Regions from separate parts of the Endozoicomonas sp. ALC020 genome, predicted to be linked through region 1. Evidence: predicted binding sites of a transcription regulator. Region 1 holds the regulator's gene; the other holds the start of a gene.
The links. The regulator FNR, encoded in region 1, switches genes on or off when oxygen is low (the NO sensors DNR and NnrR bind a similar motif). The targets are predictions, from matches to a motif close to TTGATNTANATCAA.
Positions count from the first base shown of each region.

Region 2: nagE (N-acetylglucosamine-specific PTS transporter subunit IIBC) is a predicted target of FNR. The motif match lies at 867-880, and genes of this name have one in related genera.

Region 1 covers NZ_CP184830.1:4,464,424-4,486,560, forward strand. The annotation lists gene ACOJUO_RS17070 (tyrosine-protein phosphatase) at 1-1,108, opposite strand, end outside; gene ACOJUO_RS17075 (substrate-binding domain-containing protein) at 1,286-2,647, shown strand; gene ACOJUO_RS17080 (YecA family protein) at 2,726-3,331, opposite strand; gene recQ (DNA helicase RecQ) at 3,488-5,317, shown strand; gene ACOJUO_RS17090 (glycoside hydrolase family 36 protein) at 5,445-7,142, shown strand; gene ACOJUO_RS17095 (AMP-binding protein) at 7,282-8,934, opposite strand; gene ACOJUO_RS17100 (SprT family zinc-dependent metalloprotease) at 9,286-9,798, opposite strand; gene ACOJUO_RS17105 (Yip1 family protein) at 9,942-10,553, opposite strand; gene ACOJUO_RS17110 (glucosaminidase domain-containing protein) at 10,987-11,820, shown strand; gene ttcA (tRNA 2-thiocytidine(32) synthetase TtcA) at 12,008-12,928, opposite strand; gene ACOJUO_RS17120 (TraR/DksA family transcriptional regulator) at 13,285-13,620, shown strand; gene ACOJUO_RS17125 (hypothetical protein) at 13,626-14,147, opposite strand; gene ACOJUO_RS17130 (adenine phosphoribosyltransferase) at 14,357-14,896, opposite strand; gene fnr (fumarate/nitrate reduction transcriptional regulator Fnr) at 14,931-15,689, opposite strand; gene ACOJUO_RS17140 (hypothetical protein) at 16,008-20,243, shown strand; gene ACOJUO_RS17145 (autotransporter outer membrane beta-barrel domain-containing protein) at 20,354-21,928, shown strand; gene hemN (oxygen-independent coproporphyrinogen III oxidase) at 22,028-22,137, opposite strand, start outside.
Region 2 covers NZ_CP184830.1:44,991-47,645, reverse strand. The annotation lists gene hemA (5-aminolevulinate synthase) at 1-196, shown strand, start outside; gene ACOJUO_RS00155 (YgjV family protein) at 222-737, shown strand; gene nagE (N-acetylglucosamine-specific PTS transporter subunit IIBC) at 1,053-2,435, shown strand.

The DNA of each region.
Region 1 (22,137 bases):
TGTTTTCAAGTGGCCCCTGACTCGCGATAAAGCTGCCACCAGGCAGGTCGACTTTTGCGGCATGATAGGGTGCTCCCGGTGCAAATCCTTTGTCTCTATTGCCAAGATGGATGTCAGAAAATTTTGGATGTGCCTTTTCGAAGAAAGGTTGGTTATCGATCCTTCCTTGTATCTGTGGGCTTTTAATCTTTTTGTATTGCGTATTAATTTCAGAGTCGTCAGGCTTATAGGGGAACTCCTGACTCAAGTTAAGCGAAGCTCCCTGGTAAGTGCCAAATTCAAGTTGAGATCCATGGTCTGACCCATAGACACACTGCAAGGACGGAGTCAGTTCCTTAAGTTCAAGGGATCGGGAGTCGGGGGGGTCCTGAAGACCAACTTGACGATCAATCTCTGCAAACACCGCAGCTGCAAGTTTGGGGGAATTGGCATAGCGTCCGGCGCATCTGTCTTTGAGACCCTGCACATTATCACCAAATTCTTTCAGCCCCTCGGTGACTTTTCTTTCAGCATAAATCTCTCGTACTTCTTGCATGATCGTATCATAACCAGGGTCGTCCTTTTGGCTAAGTTGAAAGATCAATTCCTTGATATCCGGAGTAGAGAGCTGTTGGACGGCTTCCGAGAACTTGTTGAGTGAGAAGCCGGATTTATCCTCAAATTTGCCATGCTCCAGGTTTTTAATGATTTCCGGTGCTTTCAGGGCTTTAGCCGGTTGGGTTTCAGGACTGCTGTTTCTGACTGCAAGTGGTGTATTAGCAGGTTTAGAATGGGTCCTGGGTTGCTCGTTCATCTGGTTGGGAAGCTTGGGCAGTGGGCGGGTGCTTCTTTCTGAGAGCGGTGTTGAAGGCGCTTTTGATGGGGTCGCTGTATTATCAGCGAGATGTTCATGCAACTTGCCATGGAAGTGGTCATAGACGGGTTTAACCAGACCGTGAACACCGAGAACTTCCCGTGCAACTCTCAAACCCCAGACTTTCGAAGCACTGCAATTGTAGAGCTTACCGTTGACCTTGACTGTCTTGGTTATTGAATTCTGTGGATCAGCGCCCGCTGTTTGAGAATGGCCTATTGAAGAAGTCCCGCCGTTATTAATTGTATTGCCCACAACCTCTCTCCTGAGAATCTTCCCTGATTCTTGCAGTATAAAAGGCTATGTAACATTTTCCACAGAGTCAGGGTCAAGCGGCGCTGACAGGCGTTTATCGTTAATGGGTGTCATATTTCTGTCATAATTCGCCGATAGACTCACCGAAAAATTAGAAGTGTGCTCTGAAATTTACTCATGACAATAACAACATTCCGATCTCTGCTGTTTTATTCATTCTTATCTCTTGTTTCTTTTGGCGCTCAGGCTCAAGAAGAATTATTGTTCTCGATTCATGGCTCAAATACTGTGGGTGCCAGATTAGGGCCATCATTAGCTGAGTCCTATCTGAAGTATCTGGGGGCAGAAGGCGTAGGTGTTTTCCCGACCGGTCTGGATAATGAGGTCAAAGTGACTGGCTTTTTACCCGCTAAGGGTCAATTGGTCAGCATCTTTATTGCTGCACATGGTTCATCCAGTGGTTTTAAAGCACTGGCCAGCGGGAAAGGACAGATTGCCGCCGCTTCACGACCGATAAAGACTAAAGAGCAGGCCATGTTGTCTGGCATGGGCGATTTCAGCAGTCTGGAAGCAGAGTATGTTGTTGGCATTGACGGTCTGGCGATTATTGTGAATCCGGGTAACAGTATTAACAAGCTGGATATCAAAGATATTGCCCGTCTTTTTTCTGGTGAAGTGAAGAACTGGAAAGAATTGGGAGGGGCCGATCTGCCGGTTTCGCTGTTTGCCCGCGATGATCGTTCGGGAACCTGGGATACTTTCAAAAACCTCGTGTTGGCCAAAAAATACCAGCTCGACCCAACTGCCATGCGTTTTGAGTCCAATGCCGATGTCTCTGACAAGGTGGCATCGACCCCGGGGGGCATTGGTTTTGTCAGCCTGAATACCATTGGTCGAGCCAGACCATTGATGGTTTCTGAAGGCACTGACAGAGCATTGAAGCCTGAGCTGCTGCATGTTTCGACGGAAGATTATGTTCTGAGTCGCCGTCTTTATATGTATCTGCCAGAAAAGGACGCTGATCCTGATGCTCTCGACTTTCTCCGTTTTGCAACCAGCGATCAGGCACAACCTGTCGTAGCTTCTGTTGGTTATGTTCATCAGGCGGTTGAGCTGATGAGCCCTGATGTGCAGTCTGCACCAGAGGATTATCAGCGGATTGTTGACCAGTTTGACCGTGCGTCTGTTAATTTCCGCTTTGCTCAGGGGCGTGCCCAGCTTGATAACAAGGCTATCAATGATATTGAAAGGCTGGCGCGTTTCATTGATCGACAGCCAGGCGAGGTTCTGTTAATTGGTTTCGCAGATCAGAGGGCGCAATCGAGAAATTCAGATCTTTTGGCTAAGCTCAGGGCTGATGTGGTCAGAAGAGCTCTGGTCAAGGCTGGAGTTCCACGGAAGAAAATCCAGTACCGGGGTTACGGTCAGTATATGGCATTGTCTTCAGCAGAGAGTCTGGCCAGTAAAATAAGAAACCGCCGGGTGGAAGTCTGGGTCAAAGCAGACAGTGAATCCAATCAAGTGGCGGCCTCCTTTTGAATTCACCGATAAATTTCATAAAGGCGGTACAATAGCATGAAGCACTGTTCACTTCCTTCTTGAGCAGTGCAGACTATGTTACCGGTGCCTGCGCGGTGGGGCCTTGCGGGCTGATTTTAACTTATTGGCTGGCGGCTTGCCGCTGGCCTCCTCTGGAGAGTTAAACATCAGATAAAGCTCCATCAACACCTCAGGTATCTGGCTGCACATATCTTCAGTCAGCTTTTCGTCTTCCAGAATAGCTTCGAACTCAGGCTCGTCGTCAAACAGACCAGAGCCGAGCATGACCGGGAGCAACAGTTCACTGACTTCCTGTTCATTCTCTCGGAACCACTCTTCTTCCGTCATCATATGAGCCTGAAGAAAACCGCAGCACCAGTCCAGCAGGTCTTCATCATTCGGGTCGGCAAATTCTTCACAGGAAAGCTCAAAGCCTTCTTCTTCATTGAACTGTCGATCTATCGCTCGTGACAACTGATCAAGAGCCTGTTCCAGAAGGGCTGAATCTTCCCCGGAGAGTGTTACCCGAGTGCCAAACAGAATCTCATTACGCACATCGGTCTTCAATTCGAACGGGACGATAGCCATGGCGCTATAGAAGCCATGGATGGCGTGGAAAGTAAAACCTTCCTCATCCGCATACCTGTTCAGCAGCGGCTCCAGAGTAGAACAGATGTCCTGCATTTAAAGAGAATCCGGTATGAATGAAAACCGGGGAGTCTACAGTAGTTTTCTGAAAGATTCCTGTCTATTCTCGGTCAGGTCCTCAGTTTGATGGTATACTGGTTTGTCTTTTCTTATCTAATTAATCACCGTCGTTTAAATGTGCATTGGACTGTAATGACTGATCCTGCTCTGAATGTTCTGCAAAATACTTTCGGGTTCGAATCTTTCCGTGGCTTCCAGGGAGAGGTCATCAGAGAGGTCACAGAAGGGCGTGACGCGCTGGTCCTTATGCCTACTGGCGGTGGTAAGTCACTTTGCTACCAGGTACCGGCTCTGGTTATGGCGGGTACAGCTATTGTTGTGTCCCCTCTGATTGCCCTGATGGAAGATCAGATCCGTAATCTCAAGCAGATAGGTATTCGGGCCGAAAGCCTGAATTCGGGCATTTCCATGGAAGAGCAGTACCGAATAGAGCAGGAGCTGTTCACCGGGCATATTGACCTGCTCTATGTTGCTCCCGAACGTCTGATGACTGAAATGATGCTAAGGAAGCTGGATCGGATACAGATTTCTCTGTTTGCTATTGACGAGGCTCACTGTGTGTCGCAATGGGGGCACGATTTCAGGCCTGAATATCTGCAGCTCTCGGTACTGAAAACACGTTTTCCAACGGTTCCCAGAATTGCCCTGACCGCCACAGCAGACAAACGAACCCGACAGGAAATTATCGAACGTCTGGGTCTGGCGCAGGCCAGGGTGTTTGTTGACAGCTTTAACCGGGCCAATATTTTTTACCGCATCAGTCAGAAGAAGCAGGGTAAGCAGCAATTGTTGAGATTTCTGGAAAAAGAGCACCCTGATGATTCGGGCATAGTCTACTGTCTTTCCAGAAAACGGGTGGAGGATACTGCTGCCTGGCTGAATGCCCAGGGCCGAAAAGCACTGCCTTATCATGGCGGTATGACAGCTCACGATCGCAAGAATAATCAGCATCGTTTTCTCAACGAAGACGGCATGATTATTGTTGCTACCCTGGCATTCGGAATGGGGATTGATAAGCCTGACGTTCGTTTTGTTGCTCATCTGGACCTGCCAAGAAGTATCGAAGCTTATTATCAGGAAACCGGTCGGGCCGGTCGTGATGGACTCCCGGCTACTGCCTGGATGGTTTATGGTCTTCAGGACGTCATGTTGCTGAGACAGATTCAGTCGAATTCTACCGCAGCGCCTGAAATTCAGCGAATTGAGCAGCAAAAGCTGGAGGCCATGTTGTTTCTCTGTGAAGTAACGGGTTGTCGCCGTCAGGTGTTGCTGGAGTATTTTGATGAACCCTTGAAAGATAAGTGTGGCAACTGTGACCTTTGTCTGGAGCCGGTGACGACCTGGGATGGTACGGAAGCCGCCAGAAAAGCCCTTTCCTGTGTTTACCGGACCGGGCAAATGTTTGGAGTCTCTCATCTGGTCGACGTTCTGCTTGGCAAAGAAACGGCCAAAGTCAGTCAATTTGGTCACCGACGGATAAGCACTTTTGGTATAGGTAGTGAATTCAAACAGAGTGAGTGGCGCTCAATTTTCCGGCAGTTGGTGTCCAGAGGGTATATAAATGTTGATGTAGAAGGGCATGGGGCTCTCAAATTGAATGAAAAATGCCGTCCTCTGCTCAAAGGTAGTGAGCGATTATTGCTCCGTCAGGATCGCTTTGAATACGCCTCTGAGAGTGCAGCACGCAAAACCCGGAGAGTGGATCAGGGCAGAGTTATTATTGACGACCATGATCGTCCATTATGGGAAGCCATGAGAGCGCGTCGTAAAGAGCTGGCGGAAGAGCAGGGTGTTCCTGCTTATGTCATTTTTAATGACAAAACACTCTATGAAATGTTAGCGGTTAAACCCGCCAGTTTGGAAGCTCTGTCTCATATTTCAGGGGTGGGTGAGTATAAGCTGGAAAAATATGGGCAGACCTTTGTAGAGTTAATATCCGGGTTTGTTGTTTCGACTGTTTGATCCGGGTATTTTTTTCTATGCTGGAGTATGGGTGCTTTTCGAATCACGCTATCGGTTTTCTTTTTATCGGCTTTAGCAGGTTCTTATGTCTCATAGCATTCATCTACCGTGTCACAGAGAAATCACATTGGCAAATCCAGACCTACTGGATGAAGCTCGTGAAAACCAGGTGACCTTTCACTATATCGGTTTACATAACGATCCAATACCGGACAACTATCAGCTATTCACCAGTGAGTTTGATTTTGGTCATAGTGCGACTTTGCTGGGTGATGGATTTCAGATGTTGGCGCAAACCACCGGGACGTACGACAAACCGGTTGATATTGGTCGATGTCCGGATAACAGCAGTAGTTACCGGATTTATGGAGAGCAGCAGGGAAAGCGTTACTACAACTACTTGGTTGTAGACGATTCAGTGGAGTACACCCTGTTTGGTTTTACCTGTTGTCATCGCTATGCGGGCTACTTCGAAATAGTCAGTGGTGAGAGAGGTGTTTTGGTCTCAGCCTCTATCGATGGGGAAGGAACTTCTCCTCAGGACTGGGGCAGCAGAGAGTTGGAATCTGTCGTCGTGCTAACTGGAGGCTCTTTACCCCAACTTTATCAGGAATACGCAGGGTTGATTGCTCAGCATCACCCCGTAAGGGCAGGCGTTGTGCAACCAGCCCCCATTGGCTGGTGTTCCTGGTATGTCTATTATACTGATGTCACCGAGGACAATATCCGCCAGAATCTGAATGTAATGACGGGAGATCTCAGCGATCTGGAGTGGGTACTGTTGGATGATGGTTATCAGGCATTTATGGGCGACTGGTTGACTCCGTCGGATAAATTTTCTGGAGGAGTGAAAGAATTAATAGCGGATATCAAGCGCAAAGGAAAAAAGTCGGCGATTTGGCTTGCTCCTTTTATTGCTCAGCCTGAGTCAGAAGTGTTTAAACAGAATCCATCGTGGTTTGTTCGCCATCATAACGGTGATCTCCTCAAGGCCGAAGATGTGACCTACGGAGGTTGGCGTTGTACCCCCTGGTACGTATTGGATACATCGAACCCCGAGGTACAGGCTCATCTAACTCACATAGTCAAAACCATGCGAGAAGAGTGGGGTGTTGAGCTGTTTAAACTTGATGCCAATTACTGGGGAACGCTCAAAGGAAAACGTTATCAGAGAGGCGTCACCGGAGTGCAGGCGTACCGAATGGGTATGGAGGCAATAGCGAAGGGCGCTCAGGATGCTCTTTTACTTGGGTGTAACGCACCCATGTGGCCGTCTTTAGGACTTGTTGATGCCATGAGAGTCTCGGACGATGTGGAGCGGAGCGCTCAGCGGTTTGAGCAAATTGCGAAAGAAACCTTCCATCGTAGTTGGCAGCATCGTAAATTGTGGCAGATTGATCCTGATTGCGGCACCTTTGTTTCGCTTGCTAATCAATCAACGGATCCCTGTAATTATGACTTTCATCGCAATGTATTACTCGCCAGTGGCGGGCTTCTGCTTTCGGGCGATCCGCTGCCTGATCTTACTCCGTTTGCTAAAACGACGTTAAGCAAATTGATACTGCGCCATCGTTATAGTCAAGACGCCGCTCAATTTACTTCACTGTCTTTACATCACGCTTCTCTGGCATTAACAGAGGGTAAAAAACTCCACTGTTTATTTAACTACAACGAGAATGCCAGGGAGGTGACATTGACCTCCGATCACCCTCTTTATTGGTACGATTACTGGAGCGGCGAGAAGCTCACTGAGGGGCCTGTTCAAAAGGTCAGGGTTTTATTGGCAGCCGGGCTAACGGGTCGCGCGATCATTGCTTCGATGTAAGAGAGGCTCACTCCCAAAAAACAGAGGTTTTACCTCTCTTTAATTGCCCTGGAAGCAATGGTCTTCAAACGCAGATTATCTCAACGAACTTTAAAGGCTGTCGAAACTGGGTACATAAATAGACTGTACCTTTCACTTTTTAACTGCCTATTTCCTCTTCAAAAATAACTTCTGAGTCATGTTTCAGAGTTAAAAAATGACCATATTCCTTTTCAAGCTCATCCCGCTTTAGCTTCAGTGTTGGAGTGAGCATTTCATTCTCAATACTCCAGGTCGTTTTGGCGACTATGATATGATCCAGCTTTTCATGAGCCTCCAGCTCATTATTAACCGATGTCATCGTGCTGACCAATTGTTCTTTTTGCTGGTCACGATCTTTTGAAGCGCCTTCTCCCAGCACAATCATTGCTATAGGTTGTTTGCGCCCAATCCCCATAACACAGACCTGCTCGATATCCGGGTTACGACCGAGGCTCGACTCGATAGGTACCGGAGAAACATATTTGCCTTTGCTGGTTTTAAATTGTTCTTTAACCCGACCAATGATTTTCCATGAACCCTCAGAGGTTATTTCAGCTTTATCACCTGTTTTAAACCAGCCGTTCTCAAAGGCAGCGTCTGTTGCTTCAGGATTGTTGTAGTAAGACTTAAATACCGCTTCTCCTCGAATCAACACTTCTCCTTGCTCGGAAAGTGACATTTCGACACAAGATTGAGGGCTGCCTATTGTGCCAATATCATCGGGTTTGAAAGGGATGTTGCTGCATGATAAGCCTGAGGTTTCGGTCATACCCCAGCCTTCGCTAATACGAATACCCAACTTTTGGAACCACTTCAAAACCTCTGGAGAGATAGGTGCGCTACCAGAGCCGAAAATTTTAGCTTCCTGCAGGCCCAGAGCAGTGCGAATTTTCTTTGCTACTAATTTACCGATAATGGGGATTTTCAAAAGAGTTTGTAGCTTTTTGTTGGGCATTTTGGCCAGAATTTGTGACTGAAACTTAGTCCATAATCTGGGCACTGATAAAAAAGCAGTGGGGCGTGCATAGCGAACATCATCGACAAAAGTATCTAAGGACTCGACAAAGAAAATCTCGGCAGAGTAATAAATTGATGGGAGTTCAACAACGCATCGCTCAGTAATGTGGGCAAGGGGTAAATATGACATTACCCGTCTTTCTTGACCTGTTAAAAACTTCTCACCTCCAGCCATGGCCGAAGAAGCTACATTTCTCTGGCTGATCATGACGCCTTTGGCAAGGCCTGTACTGCCTGAGGTATAGATAATAGAAAATAGATCGTCGATATCCGGATTATGGAGTGTTTTTAGTGGCTCATAATTATTCAACCAGTCAAGCCACTGCTCTTTGCAATCAAGTGTAGGGTATGGAAATGAGATGCTGAGAAAGTCATCTGGCATTGCTTCTGAAAGGGCTTCAGTGCTGTCCAGTTTGCCAACAAAAATAGCCTTTGCATTACTGTGCTCAAGCACATATTTTATGTTGTCTGCCCCAGCTGTTGGGTATATCGGCACACTGATCAGGCCTGCCATCATGATGGCTAAATCAGCAATATACCATTCGGCTGAATTTTTGGCGATGATGGCGACTTTATCGCCCTTTGATATTCCATTGGATAAAAGACCTTGAGCGATCTTGCGGGCTTGCTCGTCAGCTTCCCCCCAAGTGTAAGAAGTCCATTGCCTGTTGTCAGGCTGATTAAGCCAGACCTTATCGGGATGCCTTGCAACGTTTAGCTGCATTTGTGCCAGGGGGGTTCTACGATTTTTCATATTATTATTTTTTCGTACATTCTTTGGTTGCTAACATTAGCTAACGGATGAACTCTAACTTGTACAATGGATAGATACAACAATTAAGTACTCAACCATACGAAATCATATTTTCTGACTTATTGTTCAGGCACTCGCGGCAACTGCTCCTGCGTTGCTCTAGCTCCTGCATCCATGCAGTCGTGATGCGTTGCAACTCTGGTCACATAGCTTGCTATGTTCCCGTTGTTGCGCCTTGCAGAGCACCTGTCCAATAAGCCAGAAATATTCGATTCCGTATGGCTGAGTACTTATTGTATTTTAAAAAATTTAACGATAATTGATCCGCAATTCCCCCTGAAGCACTGATCATCAAACGTTGATTTTCTCAACGAATTTCAAAGGTTCTCGACACTGGGCGCACAAATAGACTGCACCTCTTACGGCCCTGTTGTGGCGAATGGAACTGAGCGGGATGGTCTTTCCTGCACAGCTGCAACTGTATAGGAATGGTCTTTTGCTGGCATTGCTGGTGTTGTAGCTGTGGGTTCTCCGGGCCGGGAGTCTGAACACCTCTTGCATAATCAATTGCCACTCTCTGCCATGGGGGCGGATCTTTCCGCCAAACAGTTGGTGGGCAATGAGGTGTGCGACTTCATGACCCACGGTATGCTTCAGAAAATGTTCCTGGTTTTCTTTGAGCAGTTGTTTGTTCAGACGAAGCAGGTTTTTTTCGGTCCAGGCTTGTCCGGCCGTTTCGCCTCTTAAACTCAGACTGATCCGGGGGCGTGGAAATCGTTTAAGAAAATGCCGCTCGGCCAGGCAGTAAAGCTCACTGACCCGTAACTCAACGGTAGGCAAATAGGGGCATTGTATATTCGACATAAACAGGCTGACTTGGAAAACTCATGGGAGGATAGCAGAGGGATTGTATCTGTACAGTGGGTTTATTGGAATAATCAGGCAGGTTTCATCAAGGCATCGCTTCCAGATGATACAGCTTAATTCATCTGGCTTGGCGCTGAACTTCAGTAAACTTGAATGTATTCGGGGCTTACACCCATACCCCAGAAGATCACGGTAGTGATCATAATCGAGACCAGAACAACCAGCCCGATGCAAAGCACAGAACTGGCATAGACAAACCCCTGCTCCTTAGGTATCTGCATAAAGGTTGGCAAACCGGAATACAGAATCAGGGCTGAGCAGGTCATGGCGATAGTGCCAGCAACAATAGTCAGCCAGATAGAGGGATAAAGCCCGCACAGGCCCGCCAGAAAGAGTGGTAAAGCGGTATAACAGCTAAACGCAACACTCTGTGTCATGTTGGGTTTGCTGCCAAAGGTTTCTGCCATCCATTGGATGAATGCACCCATAACGGCAACGCCCGCCAGTATGGCCAGCCAGGCAAAAAATGCCATGAAAGCAGCACTGGTTTCCGTTAACTTGACGACCTGATCACTGCCCGGGACTGTCCAGCCGGTTCGAGTCGTCCCCAGATAAGTACAGACCGCTGGCAGGGCAGCCAGCCATATGACCTGACCCAGGTAAAGGCGAATAATGCCGGGAGGGTGCTCCCGAATATCGGTCCACTCTTCTTTCGGACGAAAGAGAAGCCCCCAAAAGTGACTTAATATCATGGTGCAACCTCCGTTATGGCTGTACCAGTAGCTGGTAATCCTTACGTTTTGCTAAGTTATCAGCTACAAAACAGCGGCTAATATGTTGTTATTATTCACTGTGACAGGCATCGGCTCTTCCTGTTCAACAGGATCGTTCGATAGCCTTGACTTCAGTGTTTACATATTTCTTATACGAAGTAAAGTAATATCGTCCCAATACAGGTTCTTTTATTGAATAATAGGGCAATTATTTCCTCGTTTATCAGTCTCATAAAGGCTTCGGCATGACTGTCTGGTTCAGTTCGCTGGTTTGGTGGATTGTGAGACTAAACGGTTAGTATCATAGAACTCCGGAATGATTACATGACTTCAGGCGAAGCCGTTTTTGTTAAAAAGTAGTGTCTAAATAGTTTCGTTTTTGCCGGACGGGCTCAGGAGAATGACATAGACCATGATGACTAGAATTGATCGTTTGTTTCTTTTACTGCTGGCAGGGCTCGTTGCTCTGGGAAGCGGGTACAACAGAGATTTTCAGCCTGTTAAAGAGCCCGCAATAGAACAGGTGCAAAAGGTCACCAGGGAGGAAGTCAAGGTTGAAAAAAAGGCTCAAAAGAATATTCCCGACTTTGCTGCCATTGAGGACGTCAATAAGAAGAAAAGTCAGTTCTTTGCCCACGTGAAGCAAATGGTTGATGAAGAGAATGAGCGTCTGGCGGGTATTCGTCAGGAAGTTAAGATGCTCAGGGAAAAATCGGCTCTGCATGAAAGCGAAGAAAAGTGGCTGTTGGACATGGCCCGAAAGTTCAGAGTGGATGAAGAGCTTAAAGTCAGTGATGCGCTTTATGACGACCTGCTGCACAGGGCGGACGAGATCCCGGTATCGCTTGCTCTGGTGCAGGCGGCTAACGAGTCGGCCTGGGGGACTTCAAGGTTTGCCGTTGAAGCCAACAACTACTTTGGCCAGTGGTGTTTTACTCTGGGCTGTGGTGTTGTTCCTGGTGAGCGTCCGGAAGGTGCGACCTACGAAGTCAGGAAGTTTTCTTCATTGGAGGCATCGGTACGGTCGTATATGCATAACCTCAATACCAGCCATCATTATGAGGGTTTGAGGGAGCTGCGTTCAAAAAGAAAATCCATGGGACACCCGGTTACCGGGCCGGTACTGGCACAGGGACTTTATGCCTATTCCTCCAGAGGTATTGATTATATAGAAGAGTTGGTATCCATGATTGAGAGTAATGATTTGTTGAAGTACGATCTGGAAAAGCCTCTAACGGGCCACTAGTCTGCCCAGAGCAATAGTGTAGCCATTGATTGCACTTATATTGCTGATGCCTCAGCAGCAGGCAGCACCCTCCGGTGAATACCGGAGGGGTTGGATAAAAGTAACGAGCCAGGGAAGGCGTGTTGCATCAGCAAGGTTCCTGGAGTGATTCAAGAACCTGGCCAAAGCAAAGCCAAGAGTGTGCGTGTCAGAGGTTAACAATATTCACAATGGAAGCTTGTTCAGGCTTTTCCTCTTCATCGTTTTCATCCCTGAAGGACAGAGGTACATCCACCGGGTCAAACGCAGTGTCTCCATCCTTAACAGGCTGACCATCCGCCGACAGATTGTTGAAATCAAACAGTGAGCTGTCTGCCAGATGGGAGGGCGCTACGTTCCTCAGAGCTCTGAACATGCTCTCCATTCTGCCGGGGAAGCGTTTGTCCCACTCGGTGAACATAGCCTTGATTGCCTGCCTCTGAAGGTTTTCCTGAGAGCCGCAGAGATTGCAGGGAATAATCGGGAATGCCTTAAACTCGGAAAAACGGACAATATCCTTTTCACGGCAGAAGGCAAGAGGACGGATTACCGTGTGCTGACCGTCGTCACTGACCAGTTTGGGCGGCATGGCTTTCATCTTGCCGCCATAGAACATGTTCAGGAACAGGGTTTCCAGAATATCATCCCGATGATGGCCCAGGGCAATCTTGGTGACTTTCAGTTCGCTGGCCGTGCGGTAGAGGATGCCTCGGCGCAGCCGAGAGCAGAGTGCGCATGTGGTTTTGCCTTCAGGCACCTTCTCTTTGACGATGGAGTAGGTATCTTCCTCAACAACGCGGTACTCAATACCCAGGGTTTCCAGATAATCAGGCAGTACATGTTCAGGAAAGCCAGGCTGTTTCTGATCAAGGTTGACTGCGATAAGGTCAAAATTGACCGGCGCATAAGTCTTCAGGTTCAGCAGAATATCCAGCAGGGTATAGCTGTCCTTACCCCCGGACAGACAGACCATGATGCGGTCGCCGTCCTCAATCATGTTGTATTCGGCGATGGCCCGACCTACCTCTCGTCTCAGGCGTTTCTGTAGTTTGTTGAAGTGGGTTTTTGCGCTTTTTGTTTGGCTCTGCATTTTGGTTCTGTCTTGTCTCTGAAAGTACCCAACTTCATTTAAGGCCCTTAGAGGGGGCGGTTAAACCGGGTGACTTACTGCTCTGGATAATGGTGAAACGGGCAAGATCCCGAAAATTCACAACATTATAATCAAAGGTTTCACGATAGGCATCAGGGATAATGACAGCAGCAGCTATAAGTACCTAACCAATTAGTTACCTCCCGAACTCACAGGGCTGACGGCTGCTATTGTGAATGAGCTGTCGAAATATGGTTAAGTGAAGCTATGCTTATCTAATGGACAAAATGCGCAGGGACACAGGTTCCAGTCGTTTATACACAGAATAATCGTGGACATTTATTCAGGGGACTTCCATGGCTGATTACGAGAAACTGAGAGTCTGGTTATTATCTCGCAGAGACGAGTTGAATATCCGGCTCGGAAACATCAATAAAGATATGACTCGCAGAGCCAATGCCGATTGGTCGGAGCAGGCGCAGGAGAGGGAAAATGATGAGGTTATTGATCAGCTGGGTAATGATGCCCGGGCTGAACTTAATCTGATAAACAAAGCATTGGATCGTATGAATCATGATGATTACGGCTTCTGTACCGGCTGCGGTGACAAGATAGTTGAAGCCCGTCTGGCAGCTATGCCTTACGCCGATCTTTGCATCAAATGTGCAGAAAAGCGGGATCGTGCCAGCTGACAGCGTTAGGGAGTCTTCAGACTCTCTGACACTGACTCTTCCATAGAATTCGTTATTAAAGCCTTGTAACTGTCCACAAAGCTCTCAATGGGGCCGGGGTGGTGACGGTGGTAGTAATTATGCCAAAGCTTACCCAAGGCATAGACGTCATCGTGGGGCACCTTGTGGATTGGCTTATCGATTCGATAATAAATCATCCAGGCAATGGCGGTAGCGTAAGAGAGATTGGTCGCTAATTCCAGATGCGGATGAGCCAGAAATTCTCTCTGGCTGGCCAGTCCCCGGATCAAACTGGAAAGGTCGGATTTCTTCGCCAGATAATGGTCCCAGATATTGCGATGCATTCTGGGCGAGATTTGAAAAATTCCCAGAGCCTGATGGTGTTCCTGTTTAAGATGAAAACCCAGTCCGGATTCTCTGGCAGCTGTTCCCAGCAGCAGATTTTCTGCCGTAGGACTCCACATTTTTAAATGCTTCAGGGTCGGGCGAACAACGTAGTGGCGCAGCTCCTTTGCACAAATACCCATCGGGATTTCCTTTGTCTTAGAGCATTGTTTTCATTATTCAGATTATCGTAGCACTCAGAAAATTCTTAAGTACAGCATAATTTAACCAGGGCATACTTCGGGTGTGAAAACCACAGCAGCCCCTGATAGTCATTTTCCGATAAAACTGAATACCTGAAAGTTGCGAAGGCGTTGAAAGGCGTGGGGTGCCGGGAAAGAAAAGAAGGAGACTACTCCCCTTCAAATTCACACAGTGAGAAGACAGGAATTCCTGCTTCATTTAGTATCTTTGAACCACCAAGGTCTGGAAGATCCATAATGGCAGCTGCTTCCAGAATTTGTCCGCCCAGTTGTCTGACCAGTTGACCGGCCGCAAGCAAAGTGCCACCTGTAGCAATCAGGTCGTCAACCAGAATGACTTTATCGCCTTTCTTAATAGTGTCTGCATGAACTTCAAGCGTTGCCTTCCCGTACTCAAGTTCATAATCCTGAGCGACAGTATTGTAGGGCAGCTTTCCCTTTTTTCTAAACAGGATCAGTGGTTTGTTCAGGGCATATGACAATGCAGAGCCTATCAGGAAGCCCCGCGCATCAAGAGCGCCGATCCGGTCAAACTCAACATCCATATAGCGATGAATGAGGCTGTCCATGACCGACCGCCAGGCTTTGGGGTTCTCGAAGAGAGTGGTCACATCCCGAAACTGAATGCCGGGCTTTGGCCAGTCAGAAACGGTTCTAATCTGTGCTTTCAGATAAGCTTCGTCAACGATCATATCTTTCCCTTAATGTCCGTTCCTGGTGCGCTTATGCGGAGGAGATAATCTGTTCCAAACCGACAGACTTTCCACCCGCCAGGGAGCATAATTGAATCGGGTCACGGATTTCAATTTCTTTGCCCACTGCGAAGATCAGATCGTTTTTCTGGAACCGGGTAAATACCCGGCTAACGGTTTCTACAGCCAGTCCCAGGTAATTGCCCATTTCATTGCGGGACATGGACAGGCGGAATGACTGGGATGAGAAGCCTCTGCGACGAAAACGACTGGCCAGGTTGATCAGGAAGGTCGCAATTCTTTCATCAGCGTTTTTCTTGGACAATAGCATCATCATCTGCTGATCTTCACGAATCTTCTTACTCATCAGGCGCATCATATGACGACGCAACTCCGGGAATCGGTCGGATAGCGTTTCCAGCTGGTCAAAGGGGATTTCACAGATCATGGTGGTTTCCATGGCCTGAGCAGAGACCGGGTAGACGTCAGTATCGAGACCACTCAGGCCCAATATCTCACTGGGAAGATAGAAAGACGTAATCTGTTCCTCACCTTCATTGGTGGCGGTATAAGTTTTTAAGGCCCCGGAACGGACAGCGAAGACGCTGGTAAACCGGTCTCCTTCCAGGAACAGGTGTTCCCCCTTCTTGAGAGGGCGGCTTCGCTTGATGATGCGATCAAGCTGGTCAATGTCTTGTAGATTCAATGCCAGAGGTAGGCAGAGGGAGCTAAGACTGCAGTCTCTGCAGGCCACATGGCCAGGTTGTCGTACATTGGGCTTTGACGTCATTGAGTGGCCTCAAAGTCGTATTGGCGAAATCGCTGACGATTCTATTGAAAATGCTACCAAAGTGTAAGTCTGTGCTTTCCGAGACTAAAGCGTAATTCCTTCATACTTAAGGCTTTTTCGGAAAATCCTTACTGGGTTGCGATAAGTCCGCACTAAAAAAATGTTGTACTTGATCAGTTGCCTGGCAGTTAAGTCATTGAGCTTGATGAGAAGGCTGTGAACGCTATCAATACCTATGATGCAAGAAAGATGTTCTTCAGCGCCAATGTGTCGATAACTGTACTGAATACAATTTCGTAAATCAGGGAGATTTACGCCATGAGTCTGCTCAGCTCAGTGACAGGGATTCTGTTTACTCCAACCGTGCAAGTGGCTGAACCTCGAACCTTTGAGGAACTCGTTGCCGCTGAGGATTTGACGTTCAATGATCTTTCACCACAGGAAAAGCAAATCCTGATGGCCAGAAAGGGTGAGCTGACAATTGAGGAACTCAGGGCATTAAAGCTCGAAGAGGCCGAGTGTGCTGAGCTTGAAGAGGCGCATCGTATCCGGCTTCAAAAAAGTGCGATCTGGGATGGCCGCAGAATTGCTGTCACGATAGCCAAGGGAACCGGGGTTCTGGTCGTCGGTGCTTTTGCTGCCGGGGCCGCTTCTGTATCGGTGCCTGTTGCTGCCGGACTGGCTGTATGTTCAGGGGTGGGCTACCTGTTTTATCTGCGGACCCATTCAGGCGAGCTGGAAACACGTTCAAAGCAACTGACTGATTTTGTCATTACCCATGCACAACCCCAGAGAATCATTCGGGAACAGCTGGAGCTAAGAGAGTCTGAGCGTGCAGAGGCTCTGGATAGAAGGCTCCGTGAGGCAGAAGACGCGCTGAAGTTGGAGAAACAGCGAAAAGCAGAGTTGGCCGACCAGCTGCTCCCGGGAAAAGCGGATCTGGCATCAGGGCAAGAACACTTTAAACAAATGCAACATAGAATCGAAAAACTCAGGGCTGCGGAGAAACAGCAAAAAGAGTTGGCTGGTGAGTTGAAAACACTGACTGAGCAGCACAGGAAAGTTGATCGTGAGATGGTGGAAGTGCTTGATGAAGTTGAACAACTGAGTGAGGCGCTCAGGAACAGGCAAGGCAGTGACAAGGGAAGAGATCGCCAGCAGTTAAAACAACAGGATTTGAGGTTACAAGAGACACTTCAGCTTTTTCAGGAAAAGGTCGAGGCGCTTGAAGATGAAGCACGGATTCTGACTGAAACCATTAAAGAAAAAGATATTGAGTTTGAAAGGCTGAATCGGCAGAAAAACCATCAGACTACTGACATTCAGGCACTGATTTTGCAGAAGAAAGCCGTTGAGCGAGACACCATTAAACCATTGCAAAGAAGACTCAGGGCAGCCGAGCGGATGCTGATGGAGGCAGGAGCCGATCAGCAGGCTATTCAAAACCAGCTGTTTCAAACCCAGCAGACAGTTCGATCTCTGGAAACGGAGGTAAAGACGGTTTCTGATGAGGCGGTTACCCAAAAGCTTGATTTGGAGAGGGCTACTGAGAAGGCACTGTTCCTGGAGTCTCAGCTGAGTTCTGCCATTCAGCATAAAGACAAAACCTATAAGGACTACCTGATTGTCATTGATGAACTTAATGCTGTTCGTATGCAGCTTGAAAGCAGTCAGATGTTACAGCATGAGCTGGAGAATCAGCTGGAGAAGGATAAGGCGGCTCAACGCATTCAGGAAAGGCAACTGAGGTCAGATCTGGAACAATTGCAAAAAGAGAAGGCCGGGTTGATCAATAACTCAGCAAAGGTCGCTTCCGAGAATCAGTTTTATCGGGAGCAGATTGATCTGCTCACCCGGGAAGAGCAGATGGTCAGAGCCCGTTGGGTAGAAGCCCATAAGTCGACTCAGCGTCTCAAGGATGTTGAAAAAGAACTGCAGGCTCAGGGGGAACTGCTCCAGGAAACCAGAGTTCAGTTGCAACATGAGGCTTGTTCCAGAAAAGTGCTGACAGCAGAGCTCAATGGTTTTAAGCAACGGGAAGCAGCCGCTGCTAAAGAAAAAGGTTTGCTGGAGGTGCAGATCCAGCATCTCAGGGAACAGGAAAAGACCGATCGGGATGCGCTCGTCTTGACAGAGCGTCAGCTTGAAGAGAAAAAGAATGAGCTTAAATTGTTGCAGGAAAGTTATACCGGCCTTAAGGAGAATATCAGTCAGGGTGAGCTTTCGAATCAACAGCTCAGAGCCGAACTGGACCGGGTGAGACTAGAGGTGCTGGTTAGAGATAGAGAGATCAGGGAAGTTCGCGACCTTTTACAGAAAACAGAAAGTGTTCTGGAAAGCTCTGAGCAGAAGGCATTTGACCTGAATGCAGAGTATGAGTCTCTGCGCAGCCAGGCCATAGAGGGGACTGTGGTCAGCGCTATGGATCACGTGGATCAACTGACCAGTGATTCGCTGAATAGCAAAAACCACTCAAGAAAGGTTGAGGAGCAAAAGCATAACCTGGAGCTCCAGTTTCAGGCGCTGAGCAGTATGAATAAGCAGCTGCTCGAAGAAGTCACTCAGTTTAATAATAAACGAGGTCAGAAAAAAAGAAGAGTCTGGCAACAGCAAATCAGGCAGGCCAAATCTGAAGCTGAGCAGAGTCAGCTTCTTGCCAGAAAATTACAGCAGGACCTGATCAGCAAAAACGACTCAGTTCATGAAATGAGTGAGAGACTTAAGCAAGTTGAAGAGGCGTTCGCTCAGGTCTCGGAGCAGTTAAATGCCACAAAGCAGGAAGCGAGTGCTGTATCCGTTCAGCTGCAGTCAACCAAGATAGAGTCCGAAGAGCGAAGGCTAAAGCTCAAAGAATTGGAAGACTCCGGGGCTAAACTGCAATTCAGACTGGATTCCCTGACCAACGAGCTTGAGCTGCTCAGGTCAAAACCCGAAGGCATTGATAAAGAAGCTCATCAACGAGTCGTGGACGAGCTGGAAAAAGCACAAGGCAATGTCAAAAAATTACAGGGAGAGCTGAGTGCCAGTGACAATCTTGTAAGCGAATCTCTGGCTGATGTTCAGACGTTGCCAGAGCTCAAAGGTAAGCTCAGGGACATTGAGGAACAGCTGTCGCTCCTCGGGGGGTATTTGCAAACGCCTCATGAGTCGTTTCAAAGTAATGCTGATGAGTTTACCAGGACCTTGTCCCGGCTGAAGTCTGAATGTCAGGAGATCGTTGTTCTGACGGGACAGGAAATGACCGCTCTCAAACGTCAGGTCGAACAGCTCCATGATATGAACTATCTGTTGAAAGTTCAGGAAATAGAGGGTCAGACCAAGACTCTGGAAACTCAGGTTAAGCTGGTTGAAGCTCTGAGAACGCTCAATGGGTTGCAAAAGGGCAGCGACCCTGAACAGGCAGACAAGTTTGCTGAAGAATTGGTTGCTGCTGAAGCCTCGCTGCAGGCATCAAGACAGGAAGCGAAAGAGCTGTCACGGACTCTCATGACAGTGAAGAATCATCCTGTTATTCAGGCTGAAGCAGATCCCGAAGCCCTGGCGCTGGAACGGGTGCGCGATGATCTCTTGCTGGAGCAAAAAAAGTCAGCAGATTATCTCAGTCAGATCAATACGCTGAAGATGCAGTTTGTTCGACAGCATTCTGAAATGCCACTGTCGGAGATTCCTGATGAAGACTACCCCAGGGTAATTCTGGAAGTGGTTAAAAAGTACATTGCCGTTGATGAACATGAAACCCGTCTCGGGGCAGGTCTGGAAGCCATGCTGACCGAACCTCTGGATTATATTCACCGCATTGACGATTATGACGATGACGCCAGAGACTGGGAGATTGAGCTGGCTGGCGAAGAAGCTCTTGAGAGCTGGCAGCAGGCCCTGAATGAGGAACAGCTTCGCTCAAGGGCATACTTCAAAGAATTGATGGCCCTTCGGACATACCTGATCGCTGAACTGGAATATCGTGGATTAACAACAAAAGCGCTGGAATGGGGCATGGGCGAGCTACAAGACATTATTGTTGATCAACTGCGAAGGGATGGAAGGCTGAAAGACTCCTCCCAGACGATTTCACCCACAGCGATAACCATGCTTTCGTCATTGCAGTCGACGGCAAATGACCCGGGCAGTCTGCAGCTCGATGACCCTGTGGGATTGATATGGGATTATAGTGATTTTTTAGATCACTATTCAGGGGGCTTTAACGATTTAACTTCTTGTGCCTCTGACGATGAAGACAATCCGCCATCAGAATACGATTCGACCCAGTCTGAAGTCGACAGCCTTGAGGATTCTGTTGAGAATGAGACGCTCTGGCAGCAGCTGCCTGAAGATTTGGACTATCAGGAAGAGTTTTACCTTTACCAGCAAGTGAGCTCTGCAGTGGATGAGCTGGAGAAAATTGACCGGGAGCTTGAAGAGCTGGATTGGTCTGAATCTTCCGATGAAGAAACCGGGCCAGAGAGTCCGCGAGTCAGGCTGGAACAGAGGAAGCAAAAGCTTATCGACTGGCTCCGGCAGGAAGATGCTGTCAATATAATGCAAAAGTTTCGTTAGCAAGCGGGCAATACACAACCGTTAATATAACAACCTTGTTAGTCAAATCCTGAAAATAATCGGTCATAGTCCCCCGAAGGAATTAAATCAGTACTCCGGGGGAGGGAATTATGGCCAGAAAATCGCTCAAATTATCTATGGTCTTGGTCATGCTGTTGGCAACCGCTGTGTTGCCATTGCCAGTGCTGGCCATTGATCCGGCCATAATTGTGACCGGGGGAACGGCCCTGCTGGGGACTGGGCTTGGCGGACTCTCCTACAAATTTGGTCAATGGCTATACGGCCCGGACAACGGCAGTGATGATAAACCTGCTCCGGTATTGGTTGAACCGGTCTCTTTTTTTAATCCCGGTGAAGACAAGCCTTATGAAATTACTCTCAGGCTCCTTGAAAATGGCGGTGACGGAGGCGGTGGTGAAGGCGGAGAAGCGCACGTTAATCATAAACCTGACTCGGATTCGAGTCTCATCCCGACAGATCCTGCAAGTCCGAAAAAGCCTGGAAAACCTGTCGATGGGGTAAAAGGTGCTCAGGAAAAATGGGTGGTTGTCAGAGTTGAGAAAGGGGCTGCCAGTCGTGAGTTGCAGTCACTGATTGATCAGTCTCTGCCTGAAGCCGGAGAAGTGCTCTTTCATCCGTCTCCCAGTGCTCAGGCGACGTTAAATGGCTCACGCCACTTGGAAATGGCTACTACCCGGGCGCTGTTCAGTCAGTTGAGTGATCTGCGTCAGATTCTGGATTTCTACCGCAATGGTCAGGCTTTTCTTCTTGATAATGCCAGTCTGGATCAACGTACTGTGAAAGGCGGTAACCAAACATCTACCGGGAAGTTGCAGAGCGGTGAGAGCAGTCAGTGGCACAGCTTTGTACAAACTTATGGTTCGAAATCCCATTACTCATCACTGCCTGGTTTAGAAGGAATGAATGCCGACAGTCACGGGCTGAATGTCGGAGTATTCACTCAGGCCACTGAAAATACCCTTGTCGGCCTGATGCTGGGTAGCCGGAAAACATCAGCCAGTTTTCAGCAGAAATTGGGTTCGGGCTCCATAGAGTCTGTTCACTTTGGTCCGTTCCTGTCCTGGCAGAGGGATCAATGGCAGTTTGATGGTGCCCTGACTCTTGGTACCAAACAATACAGCAGCAAACGCACGGGTAGCGATGGTCATCGACTTCGAGCCTATCGCTCAGGCACCGACTGGAATGCCTTCGGTGCCCTGGGTTATGACATCGATATGGATAACTGGCTCGATGGTCTTACCGTCACACCTATGGTTGAGTTCCTTTATCATCATTCAGAGTCGGACAGCTTTAGAGAGAAAGGCTTGTCTGACGGAGCGCTGGCTGTGCGCGGGCAGTCTTTTGAGCAATCGATTTTACGATTGGGCAGTGACTTTGTCTTACTGAATGAAACCGGGGATACCCCCTCGGCCCTGAAGTTTTCTGCGGGCTACCAGCAGCAGACGGTGTTGAGTGGAAAGTCCAGATACACAGTTAATAATACCGGCCAGCATGCATCGTCAGAATATCGGGCTCAGGAGATTAACGACAATGGGTTGTATCTGAGTATGGGCTACAACACCACAATGTCCGGGCAATCCAGTCTGAGCATGAATTATACGGCGATTCGATCCAGTCGCAGTACTAGTGATGGCCTTCAGCTGAGCTACACACGATCTTTCTGATTGTTACCACAAAAACCGGGCTGTCTGGCTATTCTGGCCTTTAAAAGGATAACCAAACAGTAGAAATCGTGCATTGCCCGCATTTCTACACGAAAAGTGTCAAATAACCTTTGAATAGAGGTTCTGCTGCTGTTGTATCTGCGGCTTAAAATAACCATCAAACTGCATGCAGATGTTTCTGATCAGCATTTTGCCCCTGGGTTCCACCT
Region 2 (2,655 bases), 2.6 Mb from region 1:
AGCGGCCGATCTGCTGCTGAGCAAGCATGGGATTTACATTCAGTCGATCAACTCACCAACCGTCGAGGTAGGCACCGAGAGCTTCCGGATCAATGCAACGCCCAATCACACCGAGACGCATATTCGTCACCTCGCTGAGGCAATCAAGAGCGTGTTCGTTGAGCTAGAAATCGATCAAACTGTTGCGCTTGGGTGAGCCAGAGTGAACAAGGGTTGTAAACATGGATAATTACACGCTTTCACAGATCCTGGTATCCATCGCTATTGTGTTTGACCTGTTGTCTTTCCAGTTCAAAACACGCAAACACGTGGTGTTGTGCCTGTTTATTGCGGGAGCGTTGATTGCGACGCACTTTTACTTGCTCAATGCTTTCACAGCGGCCGTGGTTATGACGATTGCGTCAATACGCTATCTGACCAGTTACTTTACGTCTCGGCCCGGGGTAAGAAACCTGTTTTTGATTATCAATGGTGTGACACTCTTTGTTACCTACGAGTCTTTCATCAGTCTCGTGGCGTTCGTCGGCTCCTGCCTGCAAACGATAGGCGCATTCAGTAAAGACGATCGTGAGATGAGACTCATCATGATGGTGGGTGCGGTAGTTTGGTTGAGCCACAACGTTCTTGTCCTGTCCCCGATGGCCGTCGTCATGGAAGTGCTGTTCCTGCTCAGTAACATCGTGGCCTACCTGAGGTTCTACAACAAGAGCCCAATAGTGACAAAGTCCGAGTACTGAGCTTTACGTCTGTTTCATTCCAGCTAATGAACAGACATCTGGCTCCCATCGCTTAAGCACCTCATTGAGGTGCTCTCTATTGTGGTGTGTCATATATGACTACTGATGCCACATGTTCTGTTTGCTTTTTTGCTCTGGGTCAATAACCGGTTAATCTCTTTACGAAACCTTCACAACACAGTTGAACTGGTGCATTGTGACCGGTTACATTTCGTCCCAAACCATGCGCTGCCCATCAACTGTCTGCCTGTTTGAGTTCCACGGGGTTTTGATTGAGGTTTGTGCAGTGACGTTAATATCTAAGGGGTAACTATTTTGAACATTCTTGGCTATATGCAGAGATTGGGTAAGGCATTGATGCTGCCCATCGCCACTCTGCCTATTGCAGCAATCCTGTTGCGTCTTGGGCAGCCTGACCTGCTGGATATTGCCTTTGTCGCAGAAGCGGGTAACGCTATTTTCAGTAACCTGCCTTTGCTGTTCGCGATGGGTATTGCTGCCGGACTGTCAAAGGACGATGCCGGTGCAGCGGTGCTGGCGGGTGCAGTTGGCTATTTTGTCCTGACTGCCGGGGCCAAGACCATCAATGCCGACATTGATATGTCATTCTTTGGCGGCATTATTGCCGGTATTATTGCCGGTCATAGTTACAACCGTTTCCATGCGGTGGCACTGCCACCCTATCTGGCGTTCTTCGGTGGCAAACGTCTGGTTCCGATCATGACCGGTCTGATTGCTCTGGCGGTCTCTGTAGCAGCAGGTTATGTATGGCCAGTCATCCAGTCTGCCATTGATGCATTTGCTAATGGTATCTCTGAGTCTGGCCCCATTGGACAGTTTGCCTATGGAGTGCTGAACCGTGGCCTGATTCCGGTAGGTCTGCACCATGTTGTGAACTCTGTTTTCTGGTTTGGCTTCGGTGAATTCACCAATGCTGCCGGTGAGGTAGTTACGGGCGATCTGCCTCGTTTCTTTGCCGGTGACCCCACTGCCGGTACTTTTATGGCGGGCTTCTATCCGGTCATGATGTTCGGTCTGCCAGCTGCTGCGCTGGCTATGTATCTGGCGGCGCCTAAAGAAAATCGTGCCCGTGTAGGTGGTGTTCTGCTGTCTGTCGGTGCTACTGCCTTCCTGACCGGTGTCACTGAGCCTCTGGAGTTCATGTTCGTATTCCTGGCGCCAGGTCTCTACGCTGTTCATGCCGTGCTGACAGGTTTATCTCTGGTAATCACCAATATGTTTGGTGTTCTGCATGGCTTTGGTTTCTCTGCGGGTGCCCTGGATATGGCTCTGAACTGGGGGCTGGCTACCAAGCCTGTGACCCTGGTGTTCATTGGTCTGGCTTTCTCTGTTATTTACTTCTGTGTTTTCTATTTCGCTATCAGGGCTTTCAACCTGAAGACACCGGGGCGCGAAGACGAGGAGCCGGAAACAGCAGGATCTTCTGAAGCAGTCAGTGGTTCGGAGCGTGCTCTGCGTTTCATCGAACTGTTGGGCGGTGAGGGCAACCTGACCTCTGTTGAAGCCTGTATCACCCGTCTGCGTCTGACTCTGGCCAATCGTGACCTGATCGATGAAGCTGGCCTGAAAGCCGTGGGTGCCAAAGGTGTGGTGAAGCTGGGTGAAAATAACCTGCAGGTGATTCTTGGGCCTCAGGCTGAGATCATTGCGGGTGAAATAAATGCCCTGATGGCTTGACAATAGCTATTTTGCCCTGACTCAAAGAAACTTGTACCGGTCTTTCCCCGCAAAGCAGTTTAGGGGAAAATCCGGATACCTTTTTAGTCAGGGCTGTCTGATTCTTAGGTTATGGTGCGGAGTATACCTGGAGTATGTTCGACTTGCCGAATGACTGGGTGAATCAATATTTCCTGTCGGCTTACGTTCTGAAATTCAGGCTCAGCGTCTGAATTAAAGC